One region of the Streptomyces boetiae genome, then DNA from elsewhere that is predicted to be linked to it. Evidence: predicted binding sites of a transcription regulator. Region 1 holds the regulator's gene; the other holds the start of a gene.
The links. The regulator HrcA, encoded in region 1, represses chaperone genes, less so after heat shock. The targets are predictions, from matches to a motif close to TTNGCACTCNGNNNNNCNGAGTGCNAA.
Positions count from the first base shown of each region.

Region 2: RM780_RS20515 (FmdB family zinc ribbon protein) is a predicted target of HrcA. The motif match lies at 6,391-6,417, and genes of this name have one in related genera.

Region 1 covers NZ_JAVREN010000012.1:18,847-26,409, reverse strand. The annotation lists gene RM780_RS10920 (AMP-dependent synthetase/ligase) at 1-1,072, shown strand, start outside; gene hemW (radical SAM family heme chaperone HemW) at 1,701-2,933, opposite strand; gene RM780_RS10910 (DUF3097 domain-containing protein) at 2,991-3,821, opposite strand; gene RM780_RS10905 (MBL fold metallo-hydrolase) at 3,835-4,647, opposite strand; gene hrcA (heat-inducible transcriptional repressor HrcA) at 4,822-5,838, shown strand; gene dnaJ (molecular chaperone DnaJ) at 5,839-6,978, shown strand; gene RM780_RS10890 (16S rRNA (uracil(1498)-N(3))-methyltransferase) at 7,011-7,563, shown strand, end outside.
Region 2 covers NZ_JAVREN010000035.1:9,059-16,621, reverse strand. The annotation lists gene RM780_RS20545 (MFS transporter) at 1-1,437, shown strand, start outside; gene RM780_RS20540 (P1 family peptidase) at 1,694-2,773, opposite strand; gene RM780_RS20535 (AMP-binding protein) at 2,865-3,536, shown strand; gene RM780_RS20530 (large conductance mechanosensitive channel protein MscL) at 3,638-4,132, opposite strand; gene RM780_RS20525 (RcpC/CpaB family pilus assembly protein) at 4,397-5,053, opposite strand; gene RM780_RS20520 (S-methyl-5'-thioadenosine phosphorylase) at 5,175-6,020, opposite strand; gene RM780_RS20515 (FmdB family zinc ribbon protein) at 6,017-6,376, opposite strand; gene RM780_RS20510 (potassium/proton antiporter) at 6,503-7,563, opposite strand, start outside.

The sequences.
Region 1 (7,563 bases):
CGTGGACGGCCGCGTGGACAAGATCATCGACAACCTGCCGGTGGTCCGGCCCACCGCGATGTGTTCCGTCCCCCGGATCTTCGAGCGGGTCTACAACGGCGTCGCCAACCGCGCCCGCGAGGCCGGCGGCGCGCGCTACCGGATCTTCACCTGGGCCGTCGGCGTCGCCCGCGAGTACGCGCGCACCGCGCAGGAGAGCTACCGCCGCACCGGCAAGGAATCGGTGCCGGCGGGTCTGGCCCTCAAGCACGCCGTCGCGGACCGCCTGGTCTACAGGAAGCTGCGGGCGGCCTTCGGCGGCCGGCTGCGCGGCTTCGTCTCGGGCGCGGCCCCGCTCTCCCCGGACATCGCCTACTTCTTCTGCGGCGCCGGCCTGCCGATCCTGGAGGGCTACGGCCTGACGGAGTCCGCCGCGGCCAGCGCGGTCAACCCCTGGCAGGGGTACCGCACCGGCACCATCGGCAAGCCGCTGCCGGGCAACGAGGTCCGCATCGCCGAGGACGGCGAGATCCTGATGCGCGGCCCCGGCATCATGCAGGGCTACCACAACCAGCCGGAGAAGACGGCCGAGGTCCTGGAGCCGGACGGCTGGTTCCACACCGGCGACATCGGGGAGCTGTCCGACGACGGGTACCTGCGGATCACCGACCGCAAGAAGGACCTGTTCAAGACGGACGGCGGCAAGTACGTGGCGCCCTCCGAGATCGAGGGCCAGTTCAAGGCCGTGTGCCCCTTCGTCTCCGCGATGGTGATCGTCGGGGCGGGTCGGAAGTTCTGCTCGGCGCTGATAGCGCTGGACGAGGCCGCGATCATGTCCTGGGCCCAGCAGAACGAGGTCCCCGGCACCTATGCCGAGGTCGTGGCCCACGAGCGCACCCGCGCCCTCATCGACGGCTACGTGCAGGAGCTGAACGGCTCGCTCCAGCGCTGGCAGACCGTGAAGAAGTTCCAGCTCCTGCCCCGCGAGCTGGACGTCGAGCACGGCGACCTCACCCCGAGCCTGAAGCTCAAGCGCCCTGTGGTGGAGCGCGAGTTCTCCGGCCTGATCGAGGAGATGTACGACCCGGCCTGACGGCCGTAGCGTCCCGACGCGGCCCCGAGCGCCCCGCTCCGCGGGGGGCGCCGGGGCCGCACTGCTGCGCCGCCCGCACTGCTGCGCCGCCCGCACTGCTGCGCCGCCCGCACTGCTGCGCCGCCCGCACTGCTGCGCCGCCCGCACTGCTGCGCCGCCCGCATGGCTGCGCCGGTCGTGCGGCTGCGCCGCCCGCATGGCTGCGCCGCCCGCACTGCTGCGCCGCCCGCACTGCTGCGCCGCCCGCACTGCTGCGCCGCCCGCATGGCTGCGCCGGTCGTGCGGCTGCGCCGCCCGCATGGCCGCGCCGACCGCGGTCGCGAGCCGGTCCGCCGCTGCGCCGTGCGCGGCCCCCGGGGTGCTCCACGCCGGGCGGAACGCCCCTGCCGGTGGGCGGCGGTGGCTTCCCCTGCCCGGGGAGCGGTTCCCCCCGGGTCCGGGGAACACCCGCGAGGGCCCGGCGATCGTCCGCCGGGGCAACGCCCGTGGCGGGTGCCGGGCCGGAGGGTCCCGGTGCCGGGGTGGGAACCGGGGCTCCGCGGGCCCGTCCGGGGCCGCCCGTCGCAGAGAGTGCTGGCGGCGGGCGCACGCCTGCTGTTGGTCGCCGCGTGGGCGTCCGGCCTGGCGTTCAGTCCGTGAGGTCGCGGGTGAGGGCGTCGGCCAGGAGGCGGCCCTGGAGGGTGAGGACGGCGCGGTCCTCGGCGAGGGCCTCCGAAGAGAGCAGGCCCTCGCGGGCGGCGCGCTCCGCCGCCGCGCGGCCCGCGGGGCTCAGGAGGGAGAGGGGGCAGCCCTCGGCCAGGCGGAGCTCCAGCAGGACGCGTTCGACGCGGCGGTCCTCGGCCGACAGCAGCTCGCGGCCCGCGCCGGGGGAGCGGCCCTCCGCCAGCGCGCGGGCGTACGCGGCGGGGTGCTTGACGTTCCACCACCGCACGCCCCCGACGTGGCTGTGCGCACCGGGGCCCGCGCCCCACCAGTCGGCGCCGGTCCAGTACAGGAGGTTGTGGCGGCAGCGGGCCCCGGGGCCCGTCGCCCAGTTCGAGATCTCGTACCAGGAGAAGCCCGCCGCGCTCAGCGTCTCCTCCGCGATCAGGTACCGGTCGGCCTGCGCGTCCTCGTCGGGCGCCGGGACCTCCCCGCGCCGCACCCGGCGGGCCAGCCGCGTCCCGTCCTCCACGATCAGCGAGTACGCCGAGACGTGGTCGGGCCCGGCCCCGATCGCGGCCTCCAGCGAGGCCCGCCAGTCGGCGTCGGTCTCGCCGGGGGTGCCGTGGATCAGGTCGAGGTTCACGTGTTCGAAGCCGGCCGCGCGCGCCTCGGCCACGCACGCCTCCGGGCGCCCCGGCGCGTGCGCCCGCTCCAGCACGGCCAGGACGTGCGGGCGCGCGCTCTGCATCCCGAAGGAGATCCGGGTGAAGCCCGCCTCCCGCAGCGCCGCCAGGGAGGCGGGGGTGACCGACTCGGGGTTGGCCTCGGTGGTGACCTCGGCGTCCGGCGCCAGCCCGAACTCGCCGCGGATCGCGTCCAGCATCCGCGCCAGGCCGTCCGGCGGCAGCAGCGTGGGCGTTCCGCCGCCGACGAAGACGGTGGAGGCGGGGCGCGGGTCGTCGCCCAGGGCCTTGCGGGCCAGCCGGATCTCGGCCTCCACCAGCTCGGCGTACCCCTCCCGCCCGACGCCCCCGCTGCCGGGCCCGCCCAGCTCGGCCGCGGTGTACGTGTTGAAGTCGCAGTACCCGCAGCGGGAGGCGCAGAAGGGGACGTGCAGGTAGAACGCGAGCGGCCGGGCGGCGGCCCCGGCGGTCGCGGAGGGCGGCAGCGCGCCGTCCGCGGGCACCGGCTCGCCGTCGGGAAGGGTGGAGGGCATACCCCCAGTGTCGGCCATCCGCGCGCGGGCCCGGCCCCGGCGCGGAAGGCCCGCGCCTCAGACCGGCCCGGCCGGGCCGCCGACCGTGACGTGGTCGATCAGGTGCTCCACCGGGCCGAGGAGGGCGGGCTCAAGATCCCGGTAGTCCCGGACGGCCGCCAGGATGCGCTGCCACGCGGCACCCGTGTTCGCGGGCCAGCCCAGCGCCCGGCACACCCCCGTCTTCCAGTCCTGCCCCCGGGGAACGTCCGGCCAGGCGCGCAGGCCCAGCGCGGCCGGCTTCACCGCGGCCCAGACGTCGACGAAGGGGTGCCCGACGATCAGCACGTCCGGGTGGGAGACCTCCGCCGCGATCCGCGACTCCTTGGAGCCGGGCACCAGGTGGTCCACCAGCACGCCCAGCCGGGCGCGCGGCGAGGGCCCGAACTCCCGCACCACGGACGGCAGGTCGTCCACGCCCGCCAGGTACTCCACGACGACCCCCTCCACCCGCAGGTCGTCGCCCCACACCTTCTCGACCAGCTCCGCGTCGTGCCGCCCCTCCACATAGATGCGCCCGGCGCGCGCCACCCGCGCGCGGGCACCCGGCACGGCCACCGAGCCGGAGGCCGTGCGCGCCGGGCCCGCCGCGCCGCCGCCCCGGGCCGGGCGGACCAGGGTGACGGGCCTGCCCTCCAGCAGGAAGCCGCGCGGCCGGAGCGGGAACGCCCGGTGCTTGCCGAAGCGGTCCTCCAGCGTGACCACGGCCGCCTCGCAGCCCACCACCGCGCCGCAGAAGCCGGTGGCGACCTCCTCGACCACCAGGCCGGGCTCGGCGGGCACCTCGGGCACGGGCCGGGAGCGCTTCCACGGCGGCGTCAGGTCGGGGTCGTCGTACCGGCTGCGCATGCCGCCCATTCGATCACGGGCCGGGGCGCGGCGGTACGCCGAACCGGCCGGCCAGCTCCTCCCGCTGGGCGCGGACGAACGCGGCGCCCACCACCGCCCCGTGGCCCGGCACGTACCGGGCCTCGGGGCCGCCCAGCGCCAGCAGGGCGTCCAGCGCCGCGGGCCAGCGCTCCGGGCTCGCGTCCGGCCCGGCCTGCGGCTCCCCGGACTCCTCGACCAGGTCCCCGCAGAAGACCACCGGCGGCGTGCCCGGCACCAGCACCGCCAGGTCCAGCGCGGAGTGCGCGGGCCCCAGGTCCGCCAGAACGGCCGCGCGGCCCCCGCCGAGGTCCAGCACCGCGCGCGACCCGCGCCCCGGCGACGGCGCCCGCCACGGGCGTTCCCGAGCCGCCGCGAGATCCGCCGCCGCGGCGGCCGGGTGCAGGCCGTGCCGCGCCCCGTCCGCCGCCGGATCGGCCGCCCCCGGCGCGGCCAGGAACGCCGCGAGCCCCGCCGGCCCCCACGCCTCGGCCGCCGGGAACGCCCCCGCGCCCAGCAGGTGGTCGAAGTGCGGGTGCGTGACCACCAGCCGCGTCACGCCACCCGGCGGCAGGCCCGCCCCCCAGGCCCCGGCCGCCTCACGCGAGGGGCCCGCGTCCACCAGCAGCAGGCCGCCCGGGGAGGCCACGAGCCCCACCGTCTCGTCCCAGCCGGGCAGCCGCCGCCGGAACACCCCGGGCGCCACCGCCTCCCAGCCTTCGCCCGGAAGCCACCGCTCCCACCCCTCACGGGGCTCCCGCCCGGCCCCGCCCGCACCGCCCCGCCCGCGCCCCGCGCCCGTGTCCATGCCCGGACGTTAACGGACGGGTGCCGGCGGGCAGGTGCTGCGGGAGATGTCAGTCTGCCGCCGCTCGTTCCCTGGCCGTGCTACCCGGCCGTACACTGGAGCAGGGTCTGGCACTCCCCGAGCGCGAGTGCCAGGGCGGCAGCCAGCGGCGGACGGCCGGACGGGAGGTGCGACATGCTCAGTGAACGCAGGCTGGAGGTGTTGCGGGCCATCGTCCAGGACTACGTCGGCACGGAGGAGCCGGTGGGTTCCAAGGCGCTGACCGAGCGGCACAACCTCCAGGTCTCCCCGGCCACGGTCCGCAACGACATGGCCGCCCTGGAGGAGGAGGGGTACATCGCCCAGCCGCACACCAGCGCCGGCCGGGTCCCCACCGACAAGGGGTACCGCCTCTTCGTCGACAAGCTCGCGGACGTCAAGCCCCTGTCCGCCCCCGAGCGCCGCGCCATCCAGAACTTCCTGGGCGGGGCCGTGGACCTGGACGACGTGGTGGCCCGCACGGTCCGCCTCCTCGCCCAGCTCACCCGCCAGGTCGCCGTGGTGCAGTACCCCTCGCTCAGCCGTTCCACGGTGCGGCACGTCGAGCTGCTCGCGCTGGCCCCGGCCCGCCTGATGCTGGTCCTCATCACCGACACCGGGCGGGTCGAGCAGCGGCACGTGGACTGCCTCGCCCCGTTCGGGGAGACCTCGCTGGCCGAGCTGCGCGCCCGGCTGAACAGCCGCGTCGCGGGCGAGCGTTTCACCGAGGTGCCGCGGCTGGTCGCGGACCTGCCCGACTCCTTCGACGCCGAGGAGCGCGGCACGGTCTCCGCGGTTCTCTCCACCCTTCTGGAGACGCTGGTGGAGGAGACCGAGGAGCGGCTGATGATCGGCGGCACGGCCAACCTCACCCGCTTCGGGCAGGACTTCCCGCTCACCATCCGCCCCGTGCTGGAGGCGCTGGAGGAGCAGGTGGTGCTGCTGAAGCTGCTGGGGGAGGCGAAGGATTCCGGCATGACCGTGCGCATCGGGCACGAGAACAACCACGAAGGACTGACCTCCACGTCGGTCGTCTCTGTCGGTTACGGTTCAGGCGACGAAGCCGTCGCAAAGCTCGGCGTGGTCGGACCGACCCGCATGGACTACCCCGGAACGATGGGAGCGGTGCGCGCAGTGGCACGTTACGTCGGACAGATTCTCGCGGAGAACTAAGTGGCGGCCGACTACTACGCCATCCTTGGCGTGCGACGCGATGCCTCGCAGGAAGAGATCAAGAAGGCCTTCCGGCGGCTGGCGCGCGAGCTGCATCCGGACGTGAATCCGGACCCCAAGACCCAGGAGCGGTTCAAGGAGATCAACACCGCGTACGAGGTGCTCTCCGACCCGCAGAAGAAGCAGATGTACGACCTGGGCGGGGACCCGATGAGCGGCGCCGCCTCGGCGGGCGCGGGCGCGGGCTTCGGCGGCGCCGGCTTCGGGAACTTCTCGGACATCATGGACGCCTTCTTCGGCGCCGCGTCCCAGCGCGGCCCGAAGTCGCGCACCCGGCGCGGCCAGGACGCCATGATCCGGCTGGAGATCGACCTCAACGAGGCCGCCTTCGGCACCACCAAGGACATCCAGGTCGACACCGCCACCGTCTGCGGCACCTGCAACGGCGAGGGCGCCGCCCCCGGCACCTCCGCGCAGACCTGCGACATGTGCCGCGGGCGCGGCGAGGTCTCGCAGGTGACGCGGTCCTTCCTCGGCCAGGTCATGACCTCCCGGCCCTGCCCCCAGTGCCAGGGCTTCGGCACCGTGGTGCCCACTCCATGCCCCGAGTGCGCGGGCGACGGCCGGGTCCGCACCCGCCGCACGCTGACCGTGAAGATCCCGGCCGGTGTGGACAACGGCACCCGCATCCAGCTCGCGGGCGAGGGCGAGGTCGGCCCCGGCGGCGGCCCCGCCGGCGACCTGTACGTGGAGATCCGCGAGAAGCCGCACGCCGTCTTCCAGCGCCGCGGCGACGACCTGCACTGCACGGTGACCGTGCCCATGACCGCCGCCGCCCTGGGCACCAAGGTGCCGCTGGAGACGCTGGACGGCATGGAGGAGGTCGACATCCGGCCCGGCACCCAGTCCGGCCAGTCGATCCCGCTCCACGGCCGCGGCGTCTCGCACCTGCGCAGCAACGGCCGGGGCGACCTCGTGGTGCACGTGGAGGTCCAGACACCCTCCAAGCTCGACCCCGAGCAGGAGGAGCTGCTGCGGCGGCTGGCCAAGCTGCGCGGCGAGGAGCGGCCCATGGGGCAGTTCCAGCCCGGGCAGCAGGGCCTGTTCTCCCGGCTCAAGGACGCCTTCAACGGCCGCTAGGCCGCCGCCGGTTCAGCGAGGATCTTCCCGAGGTGAGCACCGCACCCGTCTTCCTCTCCGGCGCCCTCTCCGGCGCCGGCCCCGGCGCCCTGCTGCGCCTGGACGGCCCCGAGGGGCGGCACGCCGTCACCGTGCGCCGCCTGCGCCCCGGCGAGGAGATCGTCCTGACCGACGGCGCCGGCACCGCCGCGCGCGGCACCGTCGCGGCCGTCACGGGGAAGGACAGCCTGGACGTCGCGGTGGAGGAGGCCGTCGCCGAGCCCGCGCCCGACCCCTGGCTGACCGTCGTCCAGGCCCTGCCCAAGGGGGACCGCGGCGAGCTGGCCGTGGAGACCATGTCCGAGACCGGCGTGGACGCGATCGTGCCGTGGGCCGCGGCCCGCTGCGTCACCCAGTGGAAGGGCGAGCGCGGCGAGCGGGCCCTGGCCAAGTGGCGGGCGGCGGCGCGCGAGGCGGGGAAGCAGGCCCGGCGCGCGCGGTTCTGCGAGGTGGCCGAGCCAGTCGGCACCCGGGAGGCGGCGCGGGGCGTCGTCGCGGGAGCCGCGTTCGCCGCCGTGCTGCACGAGTCCGCGACCGAGCCCCTGG
Region 2 (7,563 bases), on a different contig from region 1:
CTGGTGGTGCTCGACGGCACCATCGTCACCATCGCGCTTCCCTCCGCCACGACCGATCTGGGCATATCGGACGGAAACCGGCAGTGGGTGATCACCGCCTATGCCCTCGCGTTCGGCGGTCTGCTGCTCTTCGGCGGCCGTGTGGCCGACCTGTGGGGCCGCCGACGTGCCTTCGTGATCGGCCTGGCCGGCTTCGGCCTGGCGTCCGCTCTGGGCGGGGCCGCACAGAACGAGCTCATGCTCTACTCCTCGCGCGCTCTCCAGGGTGTCTTCGGCGCCCTGCTCGCCCCGGCCGCGCTGTCGCTGCTCACCGTCCTGTTCACGGACGCCAAGGAGCGGGCCAAGGCGTTCGGCATCTACGGCGCCATCGCCGGTGCCGGAGCCGCGATCGGCCTGCTGCTGGGCGGCGCGCTGACGGACTACCTGGACTGGCGCTGGACCTTCTTCGTCAACATCCCCTTCGTCGCCGCCGCGATCATCGGAACCCTGATGGTGATCCGGGAGCCGGAGGAGGCGCGCAACCGCTCCTCGCTGGACGTCCCGGGCGCCGTGCTCGCCTCGCTGGGCCTGGTCGCGCTGGTCTACGGCTTCGCCCGCGCCGAGCACGAGGACTGGACCGAGACCTGGACCGTGGTGATGCTCGTCTCGGCCGTGGTGCTGCTGGCGCTGTTCGTCGTGGTCGAGGCCCGGACGAAGGCCCCGCTGCTGCCGCTGAGCGTGATCACCGACCGGAACCGCGGCGGTTCCTACCTCTCGCTCGGTCTGGCGATCATCGGCATGTTCGGCCTGTTCCTCTTCCTGACCATTTACCTGCAGGGCATCCGCGGGTACTCGCCGGTCAGGACCGGGTTCGCCTTCATGCCGATGGTGGTCGGCATGATCATCGGCTCGACGCAGATCGGCACCCGCCTCGTCACCCGGGTCAGGCCCGGTCTGCTGATGGCGCCCGGCTTCGCGGTCGCCGCCCTCGGCATGCTGCTGCTGACCCAGCTGGACATGAACACCTCGTACTGGGGCATCATCGCCCCGGCGCAGGTTCTGCTGGGTCTGGGCATGGGCACCGCGTTCATGCCCGGCATGAGCCTGGCCACCGAGCGGGTCAAGCCGACCGACGCGGGCGTCGCCTCCGCCATGGTGAACGTCTCGCAGCAGGTCGGCGGCGCCATCGGCACCGCTCTGCTGAACACCATCGCGGCCAGCGCCACCACCGCCTACATCGGGGCCCGCTTCGACGGCCCCGAGGAGCTGGCGCCCCTGCCGGTGCGGGCGGCCGGCGCGGTGGACGGCTTCGCGCAGGGCATCTGGTGGGCCTTCTTCATCCTGGTGATCGCCGCTGTGCTGGCCGCCGTGCTGATCAACAGCAAGGGCAGCCACGGCCCCGCCGTCTCCCAGGGCGGGGACGAGGAGGGCGCGCCGATCCCGGTGATGGCGCACTGACGCCGGGCGGGGCCCGCCCCGGCTTCCCCGCGTCAACTCCCCCGGCCCCCGCGGCACCCGCCGCGGGGGCCGGTCGCGTTTCGCCACACTGCGCCTCCCTTGCCGCGCAGGTCGCGGCGGGGGCAGCATGTGGATGCCGGTGGTCCCGGACGCGCGTGGACGCTTCGGGGTCACCGGTCTCGCCCCGCCGCGCCCCGGTAACGGCCGTGCGCCCCGACGGGGTATCCCTCCCCCCGGGCTCCGCCCGCGGGAGCGTTCAGCCCCCTTGGTACAGCTCCCGGTAGGAGGGGAAGACCCCGCCGGGGGTGTCCGCGCCGCGGGCGGACAGGATCGCGTCGGCCACCGCGCGGGCCAGGACGTCCGCGCCGGCCGCCAGCAGGGCGTTGAACCACAGCGCCCCCTCGATCGGGGTCGGCGCCTCCGGGACCGGCCGCTCCCCGGTGGCCAGGGCGAACACCGTGTCCCCGTCCGTCATCAGGTGCACCGGGCGCACCGCCCTGGCCAGCCCGTCGTGGGCGGTCCCGGCCAGCTTCCACGCCTGGGAGCGGGTCAGCGCGGCGTCGGTGGCGACCACCGCCAGCGTCGTCGCCCACGGCGCGCGCCCCGACAGCTCCGAGCGCCGGGCGCTCTCCTCCCTGGCCGCGGCCAGGGCCAGGACCGCAGCCGCGTGCCGCTCCGGCAGGGGCAGCGGGCCCGGCGCCCCGTACAGCGCGCCGGTGGCCGGGTCGACCGGCGAGCCGACGGCGTTGACCACGGCAAGGGCGGCGACGGTCACGCCCGAGGGCAGCAGGGCGCTCGCCGTCCCGGCGCCGCCCTTGAGCCCGCCGGCGACCGCGCCCGTCCCCGCGCCGACGCTCCCCCGGGCCACCGGGGCCCCGGGGCCGGAGCGCTCCGCGTCCTCGGCGGCGGCCCGGCCCAGGGCTGCGTCCGGCCTGGCCCGCCAGTCGCCGCCGCGGCCGAGGTCGAAGAGGACGGCGGCGGGCACGATGGGCACCACCCGGGCCGGGTCCCCGCCGGGCCGGAAGCCCCGCCCGTGCTCCTCCAGCCAGGCCATCACCCCGTCCGCGGCGGCCAGTCCGAAGGCGCTGCCGCCCGCGAGGACGATCGCGTCCACGCGGCGCACCAGGTTGCGCGCGTCCAGCACGTCCGTCTCCCGGGTGCCGGGGCCGCCCCCGCGGACCTCGACGGCCGCGAGCGTGCCGCCCGGGGGCGAGAGCACCACGGTGACGCCGGTCAGCCGGCCCTCGCCGACCCGCTGCGCGTGCCCCACGCGCAGACCGGCCACGTCGGTGAGCGCGTCCAGGGGCCCGGAAACCGGGAGTATGTTCTCGTCCATGTCCCCACGGGTATCACGGGCCCCGCGCCAGGGCAGCCGAATACAGCGGACGTTTATCCGTCGTCAATCGCCGGCGGCAAGGCTGCTCGTCATGTCCGGTAATCAAGGGGGGCCGGCCGGGCACGGGCCGGCCGATGTGCTCAGCCATGTGGAGCTGCTGCGGCGGGGCGACCGCGCGGCCGGGGTGCTGGCCCGGCTCGGCGTGGGTCACGACGACCCGGTGCCGGTGCTGCTGCCGATGGGCCTGGAGTCCGTGGTCGCGACGCTGGCCTGCATCCGGCTGGGCACCCAGCGGCTGACGCTGCCGGTGGGCAACCACGTCCGCTTCGTTCGGGAGCGGATCGCGGCCTCGGGCGCGCGGGTGGTGATCTGTGCCGACGCCTGCCGGATCGACGGGCAGGTGTATCGCGTGAAGGTGAACCTGGACCGGGCGCTGGCCGCCCTGCCCGGGGTGCGGGCCGTCCTGGTCGTGCCGCAGCTCGCCCAGCCGGTGCCCTGGGTGCCGGGGCGCGACCGGTGGTGGCACGAGGAGGAGCCGGAGGAGGGCGGCGCCGCGCCGCGCCCGTACCCTGGCGTCATGACCGATGCCTCGCCCGCCGGACCCGACGCGCACGCGCGGCGGAGCCTGCTCGACTTCGACGACCCGCTGGCGGACCGGGCGCCCGACGACACCGACCGCGGCTGGGGCGAGGGCCCCGCGCCGGAGGCCGGGGAGGGCGACCTGGAGCGCTTCCTGCGGGAACGGCCGCCGCACCACCTCTGAGCCGGCCGCCGAGGGGTCCCTCGCGGCACCACTCGGTGTCTCGCGCTCCCGTGCTGTGCGGCCCGGCGCCGCGCGGGGGGGCGCGCCGGGCCGCGCAGCGGCTAGTCGGAGCCCTCTTCGGCGCCAGGGCCCGAGGAGTCCCGCGAGGGCGCGGGCCCGTCCTCCCCGGAACGCTGGGCGCCGACCGTGACCGCGCCGGACCTGGCGGCCCGCTGGGCGATCAGCTCGTCCCGGATCTCGGTCAGGAGGTCCACCTCGGTCATGGCCGGGGGCTGCTCCGGCGCCTTCGCGCCGCGGCGCTCCAGGTACCGGGTCATCGGCAGGATCATCAGGAAGTAGACGACGCCGGCGGTGATCAGGAAGGTCAGCGAGGCGGAGAGCACCAGACCCCAGCGGATCGGGATGCCCTGGACGACCTGGCCCGCCTCGTTCACCTCGCACGGGCCGCGCAGGCAGGACTGGTAGGCCCCCAGGTCCTGCGTGCCGAAGGCTCCGACCAGGGGGTTGATGACGCCCTCGACGACCGAGTTGACGATGCTGGTGAAGGCGGCGCCGATGACCACCGCGACCGCCAGCTCCACGACGTTCCCCCGCATGAGGAACTCGCGGAAACCGGCCAGCGTCTGCCGGGCCCCGGTCAGGACTCCGCCCTTCTCCTCGCTCGTCTCGCTCGCTGTTCTGCCCTCGCCCACCACTGTGCCTTTCGCTTGCCTCTGCCGTTCTGCTCCGTGTGCGCGGGACACGCTGACGCAGGGAGGGCGGGGCTGTCCAATCGGGTGAATCCTTTCGCGTGACCTGTAGAACTCCCGCGCGCGGGATCGGCGGAAGCAGCGGGGGAGGCAGCGTGCGCCGCCACGAAATCACCACCGGACCACCGCCAATTCGGCCACGGCCGCGGCGCCGGCCAGCCTCGCGGCGGCCTGGGGCGGGACGGTCAGGACCACCAGCGCCCCGCCGTCCACATCCGGAAGGCTGCCGTCCGGGCCGGGCGCCCCGGCGCCGGCGGGCACCTCGGCAACCCGGGCGCGGCGGGCGACCACCCGGGCCTCCGGGGGCGTGCGCCCGTCGCCCTCGCGGGCGGCGGCCAGCACATCCACCCGGTCTCCCGGCCGCAGCAGGCGGGCGGCGCCCGCGTCGGCGATCCGCACGGGCGCGGCGACCAGCTCGGCCGCCCGGGAGGCGCCGGCGGTCCGGGGCGCCGGACCCTCCCGGGCGGCTGCCGCCGCCTCCGCGCCCCCGGGCCCGGGGCCGCCGCGCGGGAGTCCGGGCGGAAGGGCCAGGGCCAGGGCCGCGGCGGCGAGCGCGAGGGCGGCCAGCGGGCCTCTGCGCCTGCGCAGGATCCGCCGCAGCCGGTGCCGCCCGCCGCGCGGGCGGACGGGGGCGAACGCCGGCACGGCCGGGCCGTAGGGACCGGGCGGGCCGGGGAAGTCGCCCGGGCGGGGCAGGCCCGGGGCGGGGGCGGCGGCCCAGCCGGGCCGCGAGGGGACGGCGGGGCCGGGGAGGGAGATGCGATGCATGCGCACCACCGTGCCCGCTTCCGCCGCATCCCGCTGGAGCCTGTGGACAACCCACCGCCTGTGGATAACTCCGCCGCTCGATGGGGTGAGGCCGCGCCGGGGAGGTGCGAGGCGGCCGGGGTCAGGGCAGGACGATGCCGGGGTTCTGACCGGCCAGGGCCGACGCGCACAGGCAGTCGCGGTCCACCGGCAGGCGCCCCACCACGTCGAAGAGGACCTCACGGAGGCGGCCGATGTTCTGTCCGAAGACTTCCAGCACCTCGATGTGCGAGACGCCCTCGCCGACCTCGGCGCCGGCGTCGAGATCGGTCACGAGGGAGAGGGTGGTGTAGCACAGCTCCAGCTCGCGGGCGAGGATCGCCTCGGGGTGACCGGTCATGCCGACGACCGCCCAGCCCTGGGCGGCGTGCCAGCGGGACTCGGCGCGGGTGGAGAAGCGCGGCCCCTCGATGACGCACATGGTGCCGCCGTCCACGGCCTCCCAGCCGTGCTCGCGGGCGGCCGAGAGCGCGGCGCGGCGCCCGGCGGGGCAGTAGGGGTCGGCGAAGGTGACGTGCACCACGTTCGGCTGCTCGCCGTCGGGGCGCCGCACGCCGTCGTAGTAGGACTGCGGGCGGCCCTTGGTGCGGTCCACGAGCTGGTCGGGCACCAGGAGCGTCCCCGGCCCGTACTCGGGGCGCAGGCCGCCCACGGCGCAGGGCCCGAGCACCTGGCGGACGCCGAGGGAGCGCAGGGCCCAGAGGTTGGCGCGGTAGTTGATGCGGTGCGGCGGCAGGTGGTGGCCGCGGCCGTGCCGGGGCAGGAACGCCACCTGCCGCCCGGCGACCTCGCCGAGGAACAGCGCGTCGCTGGGCGGGCCGTAGGGCGTCTCGACGGTGACCTCGGTGACGTCGGACAGGAAGGAGTAGAACCCCGAGCCGCCGATGACGCCGATCTCGGCCCGCCGCCCCTCGGCGGCCTCGGTCATGCGGCCGAGGCGGCGGTGCCCGTGCTCGCCTTGGACGAGGAGGACGAGGGAGACGGCGAGGACGACGAAGACGAGGAGGACTCCGTGGACGACGACGAGGAGGTGGAGGAGGACGAGCCCTCGGAAGACTTCTTCTCGCTCGCCTTGGAGCCCGAGGCCGGGCTGCTGGAGGAGGAGGCGCTGCGGCTGTCGTTGCGGTAGAAGCCGGAGCCCTTGAAGACGATGCCGACCGCCGAGAACACCTTCTTCAGGCGGCCCTGGCAGTTGGGGCAGACGGTCAGGGCGTCGTCCGAGAACTTCTGCACCACTTCCAGGCCCTCGTGGCACTCGGTGCACTGATACTGATACGTCGGCACGTCATCCTCCTGGGCTGGCACTCCCGGTCGTGGAGTGCTAACGACGGTCCATCGTGCAACATTCCGGCCCCCGAAGTCCACTGCTCCGCCCCGCCCGCTGCCTCACACCGGGCCGCGGGGGCGGGCTCACTGGCCGGGCCGGCGCAGCCCGGTGCTGCCCCCGGCGCCCAGCCACCCGGCCAGCTTGCCGCCCCGCCCGACCGCGATGAGCCGGCGTTCCACCGCGTCGCGGACGGCGTCGGTGGCCACGACGAGCAGTTCGTCCCCGCGGCGCAGCATGGTCGCGGGTCCGGGCACGAAGCTGGTGCCCTCGCGCACCACGAGGGTCACAGCCGCCTGCGCGGGCAGGCGCAGCTCGCGGACCTCCACGCCGTGCATCCGGGAGGCGGCGGGGATGGCGACGGACAGCAGGTGGCCGCCCAGCCGCTCCAGCGGCGCGGACTCGATGTCCACGTCCACGGCCTTCTCGCCGTCGCCCAGGCGCAGCCGCCGCGCCAGCCAGGGCAGCGTAGGCCCCTGGGCGAGGGTGAAGACGACGACGAGCATGAAGACGATGCTGAAGATCCGGTCGCTGTCCTCAACCCCGGCCACCACGGGGATGATCGCCAGCACGATGGGCACCGCCCCGCGCAGCCCGGCCCAGGACAGCAGGGCCTGCTCCCGCCACGGCCTGCGGAACGGCAGCAGCGACAGCACGACGGCCAGCGGCCTGGCCACCAGGGTCAGGGCGGCGCCGACCGCCAGGGCGGGGCCGAGGTTGTCCAGCAGCACGTCCGGGTCGACGAGCAGCCCGAGCAGGACGAAGAGCCCGATCTGCGCCACCCACGCGACGGCGTCCGCGAAGCCGCGGGTGGCGGGCCGGTGCGGCAGCCCGGCATTGCCCAGCACCAGGCCGGCGATGTAGACGGCGAGGAAGCCGCTGCCGTGCAGCAGCGCGGCCCCGGCGTAGGCGACGACGGTCAGGGCCAGGACCGCGATGGGGTACAGGCCGGAGGCGGGCAGGGCGACGCCGCGCAGGCCCAGCACGCCCAGGCGCCCGACGAGCAGCCCCATGGCCAGGCCGACGGCCAGCTCCAGCGCCATCTGCCCGGCCAACAGGTACCACTCGCCGGGCGAGATGTGGGCCTCGGAGAGGGCGACGACGAGGATGACGACGGGCGCGTCGTTGAAGCCGGACTCCGCCTCCA